DNA from 3 places in the Helicovermis profundi genome. Region 1 is predicted to be linked to each of the others. Evidence: a T-box and tRNA genes for the amino acid it is inferred to sense, from the RefSeq annotation. Region 1 holds a T-box; the other regions hold tRNA genes.
The links. A T-box is a leader RNA that pairs with one kind of tRNA and senses whether it is charged. The one in region 1 lies ahead of argS (arginine--tRNA ligase), so its partner is inferred to be a tRNA-Arg.
Positions count from the first base shown of each region.

Region 2: it has a tRNA-Arg gene. The T-box ahead of argS (arginine--tRNA ligase) is inferred to sense a tRNA for this amino acid. The anticodon was not compared.
Region 3: it has a tRNA-Arg gene. The T-box ahead of argS (arginine--tRNA ligase) is inferred to sense a tRNA for this amino acid. The anticodon was not compared.

Region 1 is NZ_AP028654.1:1,107,272-1,111,496, reverse strand. It holds gene AACH12_RS04775 (pyridoxal-phosphate-dependent aminotransferase family protein) at 1-347, opposite strand, end outside; gene argS (arginine--tRNA ligase) at 744-2,441, opposite strand; T-box leader at 2,484-2,682, opposite strand; gene AACH12_RS04765 (rhomboid family intramembrane serine protease) at 2,987-3,796, shown strand; gene AACH12_RS04760 (carbon-nitrogen hydrolase family protein) at 3,897-4,225, opposite strand, start outside.
Region 2 is NZ_AP028654.1:3,106,023-3,110,247, reverse strand. It holds gene AACH12_RS14175 (hypothetical protein) at 1-417, shown strand, start outside; gene AACH12_RS14170 (hypothetical protein) at 484-1,185, shown strand; gene AACH12_RS14165 (OmpA family protein) at 1,202-1,897, shown strand; tRNA gene AACH12_RS14160 (tRNA-Arg) at 1,935-2,011, shown strand; gene tadA (tRNA adenosine(34) deaminase TadA) at 2,072-2,542, shown strand; RNA gene ffs (signal recognition particle sRNA large type) at 2,567-2,830, shown strand; gene AACH12_RS14145 (HD domain-containing phosphohydrolase) at 2,964-4,225, shown strand, end outside.
Region 3 is NZ_AP028654.1:384,877-389,101, forward strand. It holds gene AACH12_RS01620 (PAS domain-containing hybrid sensor histidine kinase/response regulator) at 1-1,307, shown strand, start outside; gene AACH12_RS01625 (response regulator) at 1,309-1,707, shown strand; tRNA gene AACH12_RS01630 (tRNA-Arg) at 1,798-1,873, shown strand; gene clpB (ATP-dependent chaperone ClpB) at 2,215-4,225, shown strand, end outside.

The sequences.
Region 1 (4,225 bases):
ACCATTTCAGGTGTTGTTGGTTGTCCCCATTCAGATGCATATTTATCTGCTTTTACACCATTCGAGATTGCCATTTTATGCCATCTATCTCCAAATGCACCCACGCTAAAAACTGCAGCTTTCTTTCTAGTACAACTTCTAATTGCACCCTCCATTAAACCACTACCAGAAGAAGTTGATAGTATTATTTGTTCTTTAGTAGACCATAATTTCTGCATTTTTTCAGAAATTGACCTTTGTATATTTGAAGCTTCTTTAGTTCTATGTCCTATCATCGGAGTAGCCATTTTCTCTAGAACATCATCAAGTACATTAACTGGTCCTGGTATAAATAATTTTTTGTACAATTGTAATCCCCCTTTATAAATATAAATAAAATTTATTCAAGCTTAATATTAAGCAACAATTGATAAAAATTATTAAATAAGTGATTCATAGACAATTATCAACTATTATATCTTAACACTCACATTTTATCATAAAAATTATTCATTTCAATAATAAATAAAATATAATTATTAAATTTATTATATATTTAGTAATTATATAATATTACTTAGTGATTTTAATTTATATGTCAATAATACACATAAAGCTAAAATATTTTTAGATATAATTTAAAATATTTTAGCTTTATAATCATTTGAATATTAAATTTGTTGGGACAATTTATATATATAAAATAACAATAAAGTCCCTATAAAAATTTTGTTAACTAAATCATTGCAAAATCAAAATTGTCATTACATTTGTTCCGGAGCTTTTAATCCAATTAATGTTAATGCATTTTTTAGTGTCTGTTCAACAGCTTGAACTAACATGATTCTAGCATTTTTTAAATCTAAATCGTCAACAAGTATTGAATTGTCGTGATAGAATCTATTAAATTCCTGTGCCAATTGAATTGTATATCTTGTAATAAGAGAAGGTTCGTATTTTCTTGCAGCATCTTTGACAACATCTGGAAATTTAGCAAGTAACCTTATTACTTCTACTGAGACTTCATCATTTAATTTTGAATAATCAATTTCATTAGATATAGCACCATCTAATTTTCTTAGAACACTACAAGTTCTTGCATGGGTATATTGAACATAAGGTCCCGTTTCACCTTCAAATGACAAAGTCTTTTCTAAAGAAAAAGTATAATCTTTAATTCTATTGTTTGATAATTCTTGGAAAACAACAGCTCCAATACCTATAGCTTTGGCAACCTCTTCTTTATTTTTTAAATTTGGATTTTTTTCTTCAATAATTTCTTTAGTTTTGTCCACTGCTTTATTTAGTACATCTTCTAAAAATACTACTCTTCCTTTCCTTGTAGAAAGCGATCCTTCTTCTAAACCTACCATACCAAAATCAACATGAACACAATCTTTATACCAATCGTAACCCATTAATTCAATTATTTTGAACCATTGCTGAAAATGTAATTTTTGTTGCGAACCAACTACATAAATATTCTTAGCAAATTTATAATGATTTTTTCTATATATTGCAGCAGCAAGATCTCTTGTTATATAAAGAGATGATCCGTCACTTTTAGTAACTAATGCTGGTGGCATATCGTACTCTTCTAAATCTACAATTTCCGCTCCTTTAGACTTTGTAAGAATATTTTTTTCTCTTAGCTCATTTAATACGGCTGGCATTTTATCCGAATAAAAACTCTCGCCTGTATATGAGTCAAATTCAACTCCAAGCATTCCATAAACTCTATTAAATTCTTTTAAAGATACATCTTTAAACCATTTCCACAAATCATATGCTTCTTGATCATTATTTTCAAGTTTCTTAAACCAATCTCTTGCTTCTTGATCAAGTTTTTCGTCCTTTTCAGCTTCTTCATGGAATTTAACGTAAATTTTTAAAAGTTCTGGTATTGGGTTGTTTTCAATATCTTCTTTATTACCCCATAATTTATATGCTACAATTAACTTTCCAAACTGCGTACCATAATCCCCCAAGTGGTTTATTGCAACAGTATCGTACCCTAAAAATTTATGAATTTTGTAAAGAGAATTTCCAATCATAGTTGATCTTATATGACCCATATGAAAAGGTTTTGCAATATTAGTTGAAGAGAATTCTACAATAATCTCTTCACCATTTCCAATATCACTTGAACCATAACTATCTTTTTTTTCATTAACATTCTCTAAAACTGATTTAACAAATATTGTTTTACTATTTGTAAAATTAATATAAGCATTCACAGATTCAATTTTTTCAAAATATTTGTTTCCACTGATTTTTTCTACTAGATCTTTTGAAATCATATTTGGCGATTTTCTATAAATTTTTGATAATTTGAAACATGGAAAAGCAAAATCACCCATATTAGTATATTTTGGAATTTCAAGCAAACTTGATATTTCATTTTTTTCAATTTCTGGAATCACAACACTTAGCAAATCAACAACTTCATTTTTAAAATTAATCATATTTCCTCCTTTATAAAACAAAAATCGCCTCTTGAAAAATCAAGAGACGAATATTATCCGCGTTACCACTCTAGTTGTAGCAAGCTACCACTCAAATCCTTTAATGGGGATACCATAAATTTTTTTAAATTTAAAATCTCAAAAGCTCTTTTTTCATAAAAGTTTATTACTAGACTTACACCAACTCTAGTTCGCTTAAAATAGTACTTAAATTACTTTTCTTTATCATAGATTAGAATATTCATTTGAAATTAATTTTACCACATTTCATATAATAGTACAATATTATAAATATTTTTTTTTACCATAAAGTGATTTTTGCTTTCCTATTCATAAGTGTGTTGCGATATAATAGCAAACATCAAATATTTTGTTAATTCCATATATAATAGAAATAAGCATTCTTTCATGCTATATTATTATAGTAAGTAAATAACTTTTATTTTGCATATTGCACACGATTATGTAAAATGAATATACTATTATAATATAAAACTGGCTGACGTATTATAAATACGCTCGATTTAAAAAGGAGTTTATACATGGAATCTATAATAAAAAATAAAAAAATATATCTAACGGACATAATCCTTATTACTAATATAGTTGTTTTTCTAATTTCACTAGCAATTAAATATATAAGTGGAAGTGATACTTTACTTCTACTAGGAGCAAAGATTAATTATAAAATAGCAAATTACGAACTATATAGACTTGTAACTCCAATGCTTTTACATGGAAGTTTTACTCATATACTATTTAATTCCATTGCACTCTTATCTTTTGGTAGAAGCATAGAAGAAAATCTAGGAAAAAAGCGTTTTTTCTTAATTTATTTAACTGCAGGAATTTTTGGTTCAATTGGTAGTTTTATGTTTGACGATAGTATATCTATTGGCGCATCAGGCGGAATTTTTGGACTAGTAGGAGCATATTTCTATATTTCAGCATTTTATCCTGACGATATAAAAAAATCAATAAGGAAAAACATGTTAGTTATTGTACTAATCAACGTATGGTACGGAACTACCAATCCTCAAATTGATAATTTTGCACACGGATTTGGGCTTATTAGTGGTTTTATTGCTGCATGGGCATACGGATATCCAAATCAAATTAAAATGCAGATTAAAAATAGAATTGCTCAACTCGTCCTAATACTTGGATTTATGTTTTTTATTTTTGTTTCTATCCCTTCATATCAAAGTAAAGCAAATTATTATATTTATAATATTGTCGATTCATACAATGACAAAAACTATGAAAAAACAACAAAATTAATTATGGAAGCAAGCGAAAAATTTCCTCATAATGAAACCATTATTAAATTTAAAAACTCCTTTTTAAAATAAATTAATTTTCTAGCTTAAGCATTTGCTTTACTTTTGCTGAAACTTTAAAAGATATAATATACTTAAACTTTATAAGTATATTATATCTTTTCCTTTTAAACTATTTGTAACTAATTTTATACAAGTCTTCCCTTCTATGTTTCAGAAGAGGAAGTTCATCTCTTATTTTATTTACGTAATCGAAATCAATTTTAGCTGAAATAATCCCCTCTTCTATGTTAGCCTCATTTATAATATTTCCAAAAGGATCAACGATTATAGAATGTCCATACGCTTTGTATGAAGAGTGAATATTTCTTGCCGGGGAAGCTGCAACAAAATACACCTGATTGTCAAGTGCCCTAGCTCTTGCTAATAAGTTCCAATGCATAGGTCCAGTCACAGTATTAAACGCAGCTGGAACAACTATTAGTTTTGCACCCTCAAGTG
Region 2 (4,225 bases), 1.1 Mb from region 1:
AGTAAGGTTACCATTTATAAAAAGATTGAATTGTTAAAAAAAGAATTAAGGCCTTATTTACACAAAAAGCAAAACATTACATATATTGATGAAGAAGGAATTGAGATAATTAAAAAGTCTCTTAGTAGTTCAGCAAAACTATCTAATACAGAAAAGGAGATATATGAAACTGAAATAACAGAGCTTAAAAAGAGTATTTTCTTAAGTGATGAAAAATTAAAAAATTCTATATGTAATATAAATCAATTAGTCGATAAAACTATAATAGATACAAAATCATATATTCGTACTTTGGAAAATCAAATAAAAGTAAAAGAAAAAGAATTGCATTATAAAGAAACTTTACTTAAAGAATTTAAGAATCTTATAAAAGCAAATAAAAATAGAATTAAATATTTAGAGGATATGCTTAAATAGTAAAAGAGTTAATTAAGATTACTATTATTCATAGAAAATATTATTATTAATAGGGGGCTAAAGGTTGTGGCTAAGAAATCTTTTTTAGAAAAATTGGGTTTAATTGAACAAGTTGAAGAAAAAAATGAATCAGAAAATGCAGATGTACATTTTGTTGATAGTACGAATGAATTAAATGATGAAAATTTGCTAGTAACAGAGCCAGAAATAAAAGATGAAAGTATAGCTGAAAAAGAATTAATGCGAAAATTAAATGAATTGAGTGAAACTGAGAAAATTAATGATACAACAAGCGAAGATATCGAAATTGGAGATAAATTAAACGAAATTATTGGATCGTATGAAAAAAACAAATTAGTTTCTATTGAAGAGATTTATAGAAATTCAAGATTATCTTCTGATATGAAAAAAACAATTTTTATGGCAGATGTTTTTTTAAAAGCACTACCAGAAAATTTACCAGTAGATATTAAGAGAGAATCAGTTTTAAATATTTTAAATGTGTCAAATATAAACTTTGATGAAATTCTTACAGATGCATATCAAAGAATTGATGCTCTTAATACTGTTTTAGAAACTACAGTACAATCAACAGAAGATGTAATAGCGAAAAATGAATCTTCAATAAGAGAATTAGAGAGCAGAATTATTGAATTAAAAAATTTAATGGAAGTAAGAAAGAAATTTGAAGAAGATCAAAATACCATGATTGAATATGAGATTCAAAAAATAATTAATATTGTTGAATTTGTAAAACCAAAGAAATAATATAGGAGTGAAGGTTTTGTCAAAATACAAACTTACAAAACGAGGGAAAAATGTTGCAATTGGCCTAATTATACTAATAATAATGATTGTTGTATTTATTTTATCTTCCATAAATAATAATCTAGAAAATGTTCAAAAAGAACTTGGCGTTAGCGAAAATAACATAAGTAGTAGTGAAGATATATTAAAAAACTCAGAGTCACAACAAAATACGGATAGTGATACAAATGATATTTCAAAAGAAATAGTGAATAACAGCAATACAGATATAGGTGATGCTGAAAATATCGATGAAATAACTCAAGATGATAGTTCGCTTAACACTGAGGAAATTAATAGTGAAATTACAAACGAAAGTTCTTCTTTTGAAGATCACTATAATATATATTTTGATGCTGACTCATATATAATTAAAGAAAAATATTTTTCTATTTTGGATAAAGTGATTGCTGATTTAAAAAACAATGATGTAATTATAGTTGTTGAAGGTAATTATAATGGCGCTTTTGATCATAAAAAATATTTATTTATAGATCTTTCACTAAATAGAGCGTTAGTAGTAAAAAATTATTTTATTGATAATGGCATTGATGCTAATCGTATTGAAGTAGTGAATAATGAAGATAGAAATCCTATAAATAAAGACAATTCAGATCTTCAGTTAAGCCTTAATAGAAGAACAGAAATATATTTTAAAAAAAAGATTGACTAATTCATGATTTCTTATTAATATATTACTTGTAAGATTTGCATTCGTAGCTCAGCTGGATAGAGCAACCGCCTCCTAAGTGGTAGGTCGAAGGTTCGAATCCTTTCGAGTGCACCAAAAAGCCCTAAACATATGTTTAGGGCTTATTAATAGCTTAATATATTTTGTGGGTGAATTATGACATTATTTAAGAGCACTGAATCACTAGAAGCTTATATGAAAGAAGCTATTATAGAAGCAAAAAAGGCATATAAATTAGGTGAAGTTCCAATTGGAGCTGTAATTGTAAAAAATGGAGAGATAATTGCAAGGAGTTTTAATAAAAAGGAAATTAAAAAAGATCCAACATCCCATGCAGAAATTGAAGTTATTAAAGAGGCCACAAGTAAATTAAATTCTTGGAGATTGACAGATTGTGATATTTATGTTACTCTAGAACCCTGTTTGATGTGTTCAGGCGCTATATATCAGTCTAGAATAAGACGATTAGTCTATGGTGCTAAGGACATTAAAATGGGAATGGTGGAGTCAAACTTAAAAGTATTAGATTATGATAAATTAAACCACCATGTAGATGTAATTAGTGGTATTTTAGAAGATGAATGTTCAGAGTTAATTAAAACTTTTTTTAAAGAATTAAGAGAATAAATAATTATAGTAAATATTAATTTGCCATGCTAGATGGGGAGTTAGCGGTTCCTTGTAACCTGTAGTCCGCTATAACAGGATTGATGTCTATACAAGGCAACAAATTGCAAAGTCAGACTTATAAAAGTGATGTTGATGATTGGGTCTTACGCAATAAGAATTTGTGAATCGTGTCAGGTCCGGAAGGAAGCAGCACTAAGCAAACACTCTTATGTGCCGTGAGGTAGCCTTTTCTGAGTTAACTATATTGGTACCGTTTGTGATTTGTTTTCGAATATAGGTGCATGGCTTAAATTTTGCAAAGATACTTTTTTTAAAAGTATCTTTTTTATTATATATAAGTAAAAAAAACTGAATTTGACTAATTATTGGAAATAATAATATAATAAAATTATATGTTACATTAAACAGGGAGCAAACTATGTATAAATTTATTTCTAAAAATAAATATTTTTTTTATAGCATCTTAATTATGATTTTACCAGCTCTAATAAGTATCAGTATTTTTTTTATAAATGAAAAAAAATACAATAATCAATATGTTAATGATATTTTAATTAACGATTTCAACGAACAAGTCATAATATTCAATGAATGGGTTGATAATGAAATTGAAATAAAAAAAAATTTTAGAAGTTTTTCTGAGATTAGTGGCAAATATAATAATATAATTGATTTTACATTTGATGACATATTAGAAAAAATTACGAACAATATGAAAATTTTAAAGACAAATTTTTTTTTAATTGACGAAGAAAGATCAGCTCTAATTAATGCTAATGATATTAATAATAATTTAAAGAAAATAATACTTGATAATAATAGTCCAAATAAAATTTATGAAAATAGTAATTATATTATATATTATAAATCAACAAATATAAAAAAATTTATAATGGTGTTTTTTATAGATAAAAACGAATTGCTTAACAATTTCAACATGAGCACTAGCATTAGTTTTTTTATAGTATTTTTATTTTATTTAATTATATATATTAACATAAATAAAATTATAAAATATTATATAAAATCTAGCAAAAAAATTAAACTTGATTTGGATTATATAATTAATAAAGAAAAAATGGATAAAAGTGACGAATATTTTGGAATATATTTCAAAAATCTATTGATGAGTTTTCTAAAATTAATTAGTTTAATAAAAAAAAGAGAATTTGATTTGAATAACTCTTTAGATAAACTAGAATATGTTAAAAATGAGATTAATATTGAAGAAAATAATCTATTTAATTTAAATAGTGAAAGAGAAAAGTTGATTAGTGATACTGCTAGTATAGTAGGAACTTTCATTAAAGAAGCTAACTATTTAGATAAATACGTAATTCTCTTAGATTCAAATTTGGAAATTATTTTTGTTACAGACAGTCTATTAGATAAAATGGGATATTTGGATAATGAAATTTTGAAAAAAACATTTTCTAAGCTCACTTTGAATGGTAATTTAGATAAAATACTTAAAAAAAGAAATTTTAAAAATTTAGATTTTTCGATGGTATCTAAAAATAATAGTAAAATTAATTTTAGAGGGAATACTCAACTGATAAATTTAGATGAAGAAACATTATATATTCAAATTATATTTGTAGATATAACGAGCAAATTAAAATTATATAATCAATATAAGCAGTTAAATAAAGAGTTTTTATTAATAAATAAAATGGGATT
Region 3 (4,225 bases), 720 kb from region 1:
AAAATCTATTAATGGTAAAAAATAGTTCAATAAGCTTGCTTAATTTAATAAACTCAATCTTAGATTTGTCTAAAATAGAAGCTGGAAAAATTGTTGTTGAAAACATTAGATTTAATTTTATTAGTCTTATGGAAAATATATTTAAAATAGCTAATGTACAAGCTGGAAATAAAGAAATTGAATTTAAGTATTTAGTAGATAAAAAAATAAGGAAATATTTAAATGGTGATAGCAATAAGCTTAGGCAAATATTAAATAATTTAATCTCTAATGCTATTAAATTTACTTTTGAAGGGCAAGTATATGTTGAAATTAATTTGCTCTTAGATGAGGAAAGTAAACAAAGAATAAAATTTAGTGTTTATGATACTGGAATCGGAATATCAAAAACAAACTATAATTTAATATTTTCTAGTTTTTCACAAGCAGATGGTTCAATCACAAGGAAGTTTGGAGGAACAGGTCTTGGACTCACCATTTCCAAAGAATTAGTAGAAATACTAGGTGGGAAAATATATTTTGATTCTGAAGTTGGAAAAGGTAGTGCTTTTCATTTTGAAGTTGAATTTGATAAGAGCTATGTTATAAATAGTGAAATTGAAGAAGAAGATATATCAGATGATGTAAATAATATTAATATTTTATTGGTAGAAGATGATAAAATAAATCAAATATTAGCTGAAAAAATACTAAAGAAACAAAAAAATAATGTTGTTATAGCCAATAATGGACTTGAAGCATTAGAATTAATTACAGAAAACAAATTTGATATTATATTAATGGATATACAAATGCCTGAACTAGATGGAATGGAAACCACTAGAATTATTAGAGAAAAATTTAAAATTAATACACCTATAATTGCTTTAACTGCATATGCAGCTAAAGGAGATAAAGAGAAATTTATAAAAAATGGCATGAATGATTATATATCAAAACCCATATCTATTAGAGAATTCTATAAGGTTATAGATAGAAATTTAAATAAAAAAAATAAGAATAATGTTTTGAATAATATGATGAAAAGCTTTAATACAAATTATACTCTTAATTCAAAAGAATATTATTCCAAATTCAATCCTTATGTGAATTTACTAGAAAAGAATATAGAAAGCAGAAATTTTTTAGAAATCGAAAAATTATCTCACTATATTAATAATTTAGCTTCTAATTATAATCTTAAAAAAGTAAAAAATAATATTTTAAAAGTAAAATTATATTCAAGAAAAGAAGATATAGTTAATGTACAACTTTATTTTAGTAAAATGATTCACGAGTTTAATGAAATGTTTGAAAGTGAGGACTAATATGAAAATATTAATTGCAGAAGATGATTACGTTAGCAGAAAATTTTTATATAAATTCTTATCTAAGTATGGTGAGTGTGATATAACAATTGACGGTTACGAAACGCTAGAGGTATTTATAATGGCAATAGAAGAAAAAAAATATTATGATTTAATTTGTTTAGATATCATGATGCCAAAGCTTGACGGAGTAGAGGTACTAAAGATGATTAGAGAAATTGAAGAAAAAAATGAAATAAGTGAAAAAAACAAATCAAAAATAATTATGACTACTGCTTTAAATAGTACAGAAAGTGTGTTTAATTCATATGAAAATGGATCTGAAGCTTATGCAGTAAAGCCGATAGATACTGAAAAATTTGTCAGTGTTATGAGAAACCTTGGACTGATAGATATCTAAAGGAATAAATAAGTTAATAGCAAATAAACTTATGAAATAATGCTAAAAAACTTGACCAAAAGTTTTGGTTTGTTATAATTAGTTTGTTAGGCACCCATAGCTCAGTGGATAGAGTGCTAGACTTCGAATCTAGGCGTCGGGGGTTCGAATCCCTCTGGGTGTACCAATTTAAAGGAATACACAATTTTATATTGTGTATTTTTTTATTTTTTGTTTATATTTTACTAGCAGACTGCAATCTAACATTAATCTACGCACAATTTTTTCAGAAATAAAGATATTTTCTCTTTTTACTTTATAATATGGATGAAGACGGTATTTGGTTGTATTATTATATTTTTTCCTTGGTAATTTTTTTTAGATGATAATATATTTAGACTTTTTAATTTTTTGTAAAAAAAATATGAATTCTATTGAATTATCTTTTAAAAGTGTTATTCTATAAGTAAGAATTAGCACTCGATGACACAGAGTGCTAAAATATAAAAATAATAAGAGGTGAATAAGATGGATCAAAATAAATTTACAAAAAATTCTTTAGAAGCTCTAAACAAAGCTCAATTTATAGCTGATGAGTATAGCAACCCAGTCATAGATTCAGAACATATTATATATGCCTTACTTGAAAATGATAAGGGTTTAATTTCACAAATTTTGAGAAAGTTAGATGTTGAATTAAATTTAATAAAAAATGATATAGAAAATATAATAAGTAAAAAAACAAAGGTTTCATCTACAGAGCAAATTTATCTCTCTAATGATGGTAATAGACTTTTGATGAAATCTGAAAAATTAGCTAATAGATTAAAGGATCAATATGTTAGCGTAGAACATATTTTTATGTCTTCTATAGAAATAAGTGAAAGCAAAAATCCTTTATTGAAAGAAATTTATAAAAAATACAATATTACTAAAGATAGAGTAATGGATATATTAAAAGATATAAGAGGTAAAAGGAATGTAGATTCTTTAAATCCTGAAGATACTTATAATGTTCTTAGTAAATATGGAATGGATTTAGTGGATGAAGCGAAAAAAAATAAAATTGATCCAGTGATAGGAAGAGATGAGGAAATTAGAAGAACTATTAGAATATTATCAAGAAAAAATAAAAATAATCCTGTATTAATAGGAGAAGCTGGTGTTGGTAAGACTGCTATTGCAGAAGGGCTTGCTCAAAGGATTGTAAAAGGCGATGTCCCAGAAAGTTTAAAAAATAAAAAAATTTTCTCCTTAAATATGGGTTCTCTTGTAGCTGGAGCTAAATTTAGAGGAGAATTTGAAGAAAGATTAAAAGCGGTATTAGATGAAATAAAGAATAGTGATGGTCAAATAATTTTATTTATTGATGAACTTCATACCATAGTAGGAGCAGGTAAGACGGATGGTGCACTTGATGCAGGAAACATGCTTAAACCATTACTTGCTAGAGGGGAACTTCATTGTATTGGAGCAACTACATTAAATGAATATAAAAAATATATTGAAAAAGATAATGCATTAGAAAGAAGATTTCAGCCAGTTATTGTTGACGAACCTAGTGTTGAGGATACAATTACTATTTTAAGAGGAATAAAAGAAAGATATGAAATATATCATAAGGTTACAATAAGTGATCAGGCTTTGGTCCAAGCGGCTATGCTTTCAGATCGATATATTTCAGATAGATTTTTGCCTGATAAAGCAATAGATCTTATAGATGAAGCATGTGCTTTAGTAAAGACTGAAATAGAATCTATGCCTATAGAATTAGATGATATTTCAAGATATATTATTAGACTTGAAATTGAAGAGGCTGCGCTTAAGAAAGAGAAGGATAAGGTTTCTAAAGAAAAATTAAAAAAAGTTCAAAAGGAACTTGCTAATTTAAAAGAAGAATTTAATAGTAAAAAAGTTTTATGGGAAAATGAGAAAAGTAAAGTAGATAAAGTAAATGAAATAAAAGCGCAAATTGATGATATAAATAATAAAATAAATAAGGCAGAAAGAGAATACAACCTTGAGAGAGCAGCACAGCTAAAATATGGAGATTTACCAAAACTTGAAAAAGAACTTAGTGAAATTAATGATGCTATTAGTGAAAAAAGCGATGAAGATAAGATTATTAGAGAGACAGTTACTTCAGAAGAAATTGCTGGAATAGTATCAAAGTGGACAGGAATACCACTTGAAAAATTGGTAGAAGGAGAAATAGAAAAATTACTAAATCTAGATAGAGAACTTCATAAAAGAGTTATTGGACAAAATGAAGCTGTAAGTAAAGTTACAGATGCAATAATTAGGTCGCGCGCTGGAGTAAAGGATTTAGGAAAACCAATTGGAAGTTTTATTTTTATCGGACCTACGGGTGTTGGAAAAACAGAACTTGCTAAGTCGCTGGCTGAAGTTTTATTTGATGATGAAAACGCTTTGATAAGGATTGATATGAGCGAATATATGGAGAAACATTCTGTCTCTAAACTAATAGGAGCACCTCCAGGATATGTTGGATATGAAGAAGGTGGACAATTAACGGAAA